DNA from 2 places in the Pseudarthrobacter sp. J1763 genome. Region 2 is predicted to be linked to the other one. Evidence: riboswitches for the same ligand, from Rfam matches in the RefSeq annotation. Region 2 holds a riboswitch; the other holds the start of a gene.
The links. Region 2 has a riboswitch for cyclic di-AMP ahead of ACQQCD_RS02165 (M23 family metallopeptidase). Riboswitches for the same ligand answer to the same signal wherever they lie in the genome.
Positions count from the first base shown of each region.

Region 1: linked by a shared signal. The riboswitch ahead of ACQQCD_RS05965 (hypothetical protein) and the one ahead of ACQQCD_RS02165 (M23 family metallopeptidase) in region 2 are both predicted to bind cyclic di-AMP.

Region 1 covers NZ_JBNPEN010000004.1:218,310-220,755, forward strand. The annotation lists gene ACQQCD_RS05965 (hypothetical protein) at 1-743, opposite strand, end outside; cyclic di-AMP (ydaO/yuaA leader) riboswitch at 750-925, opposite strand; gene ACQQCD_RS05970 (sensor histidine kinase) at 1,097-2,446, opposite strand, start outside.
Region 2 covers NZ_JBNPEN010000002.1:32,737-35,182, reverse strand. The annotation lists cyclic di-AMP (ydaO/yuaA leader) riboswitch at 1-165, opposite strand, end outside; gene ACQQCD_RS02165 (M23 family metallopeptidase) at 297-1,121, opposite strand; cyclic di-AMP (ydaO/yuaA leader) riboswitch at 1,125-1,362, opposite strand; gene ACQQCD_RS02160 (metal-dependent transcriptional regulator) at 1,485-2,180, opposite strand; gene serC (phosphoserine transaminase) at 2,429-2,446, shown strand, end outside.

The sequences.
Region 1 (2,446 bases), on a different contig from region 2:
TAGTTGGTCTGCCAGTCCGAACCGGCGGTGCTCATCTTCTCTGCCGGGAGTGACTGCGCAATGCCGTACGCGCCAGAGTCTGCGTTGGTGGCCGTAGTGGTCCAATCAGATTCCTTGTTCCACAAAGTGGTTAGGCACTGCATCTCGCTTTGCTCCCAGCCGTGGCTTGAAAGTTGTGAGGCGGCGTAGGCCTGGGCGCCGGCGGGGTCGTTGACCGGAACTGCTGCGGCAGCTTTAGCCGCCGCCGCTTTGGCTGCTGCCGCCTTCGCGGCCGCTGCCTTTACCGCTGCGGCTTTGGCTGCTGCTGCCTTTTGGGCGGCAACCTTCGCTGCTGCAACCTTCGCGGCGGCGGCCTTGTCAGCACTTGCTGAATCGCTAGCAGTCTCGCTGCTAGACATGGCGGACAAGTTGGATGCTGAGCTTGCAGAAGCGGCTGGCTGGGAGCCTTCAGAGGATCCCTTGACGGGCGAGCCTTCAAAGCTCAGCACGGCACCGGCCGCTGCGCTCGCTGTGCCGCTACCGGGCAAGGCGGAGGCAGTGGTGGGTTCAACGGCTGCTTGGCTTACGGCCGATGCGCTAAGGAGTACCACAAAGGCGGTGCTGACTACAGCTGTGCGGTAACCGATCAGTTTCGGCAGGAACTTGGCGCTCTGCTTCAGTGATGACTCATGTTTGTGAGCTCTGCGGGAGCGGCCAGTGGCCGATTCGCGCGCCTCACGGCGGCTGGAAAAGTTTTCAGACATCAGTGGTTTGCCTCTCGTAGCGCCTGCGGAGTTAGCTGTCGGATTCGGATGAGAGACACCCGGCGCATGGCAGTGAACGAATTCTGCCGTGCGCTTCACCCCGAGGTTGCTGGTGTGAGCAGCAGGACCAAAACTTGGGTCCCCCGCCTCTGCCTCATGGAACGGAATCCGGGTAGCGGCAGAGCTTGGCGACTAGCACGGAGCGCGCCTACAACGGCGGGCGCACCCTATTTACGGTACAGGAGCTCAGAAGTTAAGTCACATTTAGGTAACGGCGGCCACATTGGTTGATAAAACCATGCCGCGGCACCACACCTCGGTGGTAGGTCTCCGCGGGAGCCGCCACCAAAGCGCTAAATAACGACGGCGGGGGCCGGCAAACGTAGCGCGAACTCGGTACGGCCGGGCCGGGACGTCACCTCTACCGAGCCGCCGTGGGCCTGCATAATCGCCTCAACAATAGATAGACCAAGCCCAGAACTTCCTTCGCGAACAGCGCCGGTGGTTGATGCGGTGTCCTGATTAACTGACCGAGACGCGTCTGCGCGGGCAAAGCGGGCAAAGATCCTGTCCTGGAACTCCGGGCTGATCCCTGGTCCGTCGTCGGTCACTGTAATCACTACGCTGCCGTCTGCAGAGTGCCCAACGCCAGCCACCACTGTGGTCCCGGCGGGTGTGTGTTTGCGAGCGTTGGCCAAAAGGTTCACCAAAACCTGGTGAAGACGGGCCGAATCTGCGCGCACCGTAACCGGCTCATCCGGGAGCTGGAGTTTCCAGTGATGGTCTGGAGCCATCACTTTCTCGTCGCTGAGCGTTTCAACCACCAGTTGGGTCACGTCCACGTTGGTGATGTTCAGCGGCCGGCCTTCATCCAGACGGGCCAAAAGAAGCAGATCCTCCACCAAAGCCGTCATTCGTTTGGATTGGCTCTCCACCCGTTTGAGTGACTGTTCACCCTGCTCACTGAAAGTCTCAGTCATCTTCATAAGCTCCGTATAACCGCGAATGGCCGTCAACGGAGTACGCAGTTCATGCGAGGCATCTGCCACAAATTGCCGAACTTTCGTTTCACTTTTTTGCCGGGCTTCCAGAGCGTTGGAGACGTTATCCAGCATCTTGTTCAGCGCGAAACCAACATTTCCCACCTCGGTGCCAGCTTGGGCCGCCTTAGCCGGAACCCGCACAGCCAAGCCCACTTCACCGGCGTCCAAGGGAAGCTGGGAGACTTTGGTGGCCACATTGGACAGCTCCTCCAAGGGCTTCATAGTGTGCCGAATGACTACTGTCCCGGCGAGGCCAATAAGAATCAACCCACCCAAAGAGACAAAGACAGTGGTCCACACTAGGGACCCGAGAGTGCCTTCCTTCTCGGTCAACGGCAATCCCGTGATGATCACATCACCAATGGGGGTTTGGACGGCAACCAGCCGGTAGTTTCCCGTTGAGAGCTTGCGGCTAACCGGCCCGGCACTCGGCTCAAGCCCCACCAGGACCTGATTGTCGGCGTCGGAAAGCGATTGTCGGGTGCCGTCGTCGGCCAGAATTCCAGCACTGCTCACGGTGCCGCCAAGAATGCGCGCGTTGAGCGTTCCGGCGCCTTGGCCACGCGCTTCGAGCGGGTCTGGCCGTCCCGAGTCGGAGCCCGACGGCGGCCGGCCGAAGTCTGCCGCGCGCTGGGACGAAGACTTGAGCTGCTCATCGAG
Region 2 (2,446 bases):
CTACGAGGTGAGCTGTCGGATTCGGATGGGAGTCATCCGGCCGTAGAAATGTTCCTAGAAACACTCTTACGACTTAACCCCAAGGCCTTCTTACGAAGACCAAAGTTGGTTCCCCCGCCTCTGCCAGACGATGTAATGCGAACGGACCTCGGGCGGTGGCAGAGTTAGGCAATCCACTCGAGAACGTCAGCTTGTATAAAAGTTGACGCGTAAATGACGGTACAGGAGTTTCGATCAAATGTCACGTTCAGGTCACGACGGGGACCTTCGATATGACAAGCCACTGGGGGCAGGGCTTAGAGCCATCCCTCGGGATCTACAACGTCACCGTTCACCATTACTTCAAAGTGAAGGTGGCAACCGGTAGAAGCGCCCGTGGTGCCGCTGAGGGCAAGAACTTCTCCGCGCGTTAGCTGCTGACCAACGGTGACGCTGATCGAGGAGAGGTGGTTATACGTGGTTTCTAAACCGTTTCCGTGATCAATAACCACACGGTTTCCGCCACCATAGGGGTGCCAGCCGGCGAAAGTTACTTTGCCGCTGGCTGCTGCATGCACGGCCGTACCGCACTGCGCTACAAAGTCTTGGCCGCGGTGGAACTCACCCATGCCGCCAGTAATCGGATTAACCCGGTAACCAAAGGGCGACGCCTGGACCAGTGTGTCCAGCGGTGCACCCAAGCTTCCCTTAGCTGCTGCCGGCGTTATTTTGCCCGCTGACTGCGCGCCGAGAAGCTGCTTGAGCCTAGCGTCTGGGTCTACGGTACTTGTTACGGTGCTGCGGCTGAAGCTGATTTTTGCGCCTGAATCGGCGGTAACGGCAACCTGCGGCGCGGCTACTACTGCCGCCGCCGGGGCTGCGGAACCCATGGATTCTGCGGCCAAGGGGCCTGAAGTTGTGGGGAAGGATACTGCCAGAGCAAGACCTGCTGCGCCGAGCACAAGCCCAGCTTTTTGAGCTACCCCGGTGGCAGTTGCGAGATCAGCGAACTGACGGAGGGCGCTTTTTCGAGTCGCTGCGTGACGCCGTACTTGCCGGGGTGCCGCATCCAACGCGGATGGCGCGGTGGGGACGGCCGGTGCCGTAGCGCGGCGGCGGCCGCGAGCGTTCTCGATGGTCAAGTCTTCCCTCTCGTAAACGCCTGCGGAGTTAGCTGTCGGATTCGAGTCAGAGAGATCTAGACCCGGCCCGTAGTTCAAAACAGAAGTAAAAGTACGACGACGGACCGTTGCCGGCGTCGTCTATGTTTCCTTCGGTTTTGGCACGGACTTCACCCCAAGGCGGCTGCGAAGCCGCCAGTAAGTGGTTCCCCCACCTCTGCCATGTGCGGACAAAATACTGGTCCGTTGGCAGAGTTTGGCGCCGGATCAGGTAACGCTCATGTCTCAGCGTTACTCATTAACTATACGGTCGCACGGCCCACAGTAACAATTCCGTTATCTAAACTGTGGGTAACTCAAGGGTTGTCCTACAGCCCAGCGTTGTTAGCTGAGTGAGACAAAAACGTGGGATGCCACTTCGGGCGGCAATTCGAGCGCTCCCTCAATGCCTGCAACTCGGACCGAAATGTATTCGCCAACGCGTTCCAAGCTGACAACTACTCCGGGGCCAATGCCGCCCTCTTCGAGTTGCTGCAAAAGTTCCGGTTCCACCTGGATGGGTTCTGCCAAGCGGCTTACCGTGACAGTGGAATCGCTACCGTAGTCCTCCATGGCGTCCAGCATGGAGACCACTCCATCGGTAAACGCCGAACCTGCTTGCCCTCCCAATTGCTCGAGGCCGGGTATGGGATTGCCGTACGGCGAAACGGTGGGGTGTTCCAACAGCTCAAAGATTCGCTGTTCTACACGCTCACTCATCACGTGTTCCCAACGGCAGGCTTCCTCGTGCACATAGGCCCATTCGAGGCCAATCACGTCCGCGAGGAGACGTTCGGCCAAACGGTGTTTACGCATCACTGCTGTGGCCCGCGCACGGCCCAAGTCGGTGAGTTCCAAGTGTCGATCGCCGGAGACAACTACTAGGCCATCGCGTTCCATACGGCCAATGGTTTGCGAGACCGTGGGGCCGGAGTGGCGCAGACGTTCAGCAATGCGGGCCCGGAGAGCCACGATCTTCTCTTCTTCAAGTTCCAAAATGGTCCGAAGATACATTTCGGTTGTATCGATGAGATCGGTCACTCAGCTCAACTCCTCGCGAACGCTTTCCAGCTCTGTGGCCCTTGGCGCCGCCGCAGGTCCATGTGTAGCTTAGCTTATTTGGAATCACTCCGAATAATGCCCTGTAGAAGTCCAAAAGAGTCTCACTTCATGGAATTTGCGTCACCCGACTTCGGTCTAAGCCCGCCACTCCGGCACAATAGGCAGACGGCTGGTTCCACAACGCGGTAGCCACGCCGGCCCAGCTGAGTACAACTATTGGAGCCTCTGTGAGCAACAGCAGCATC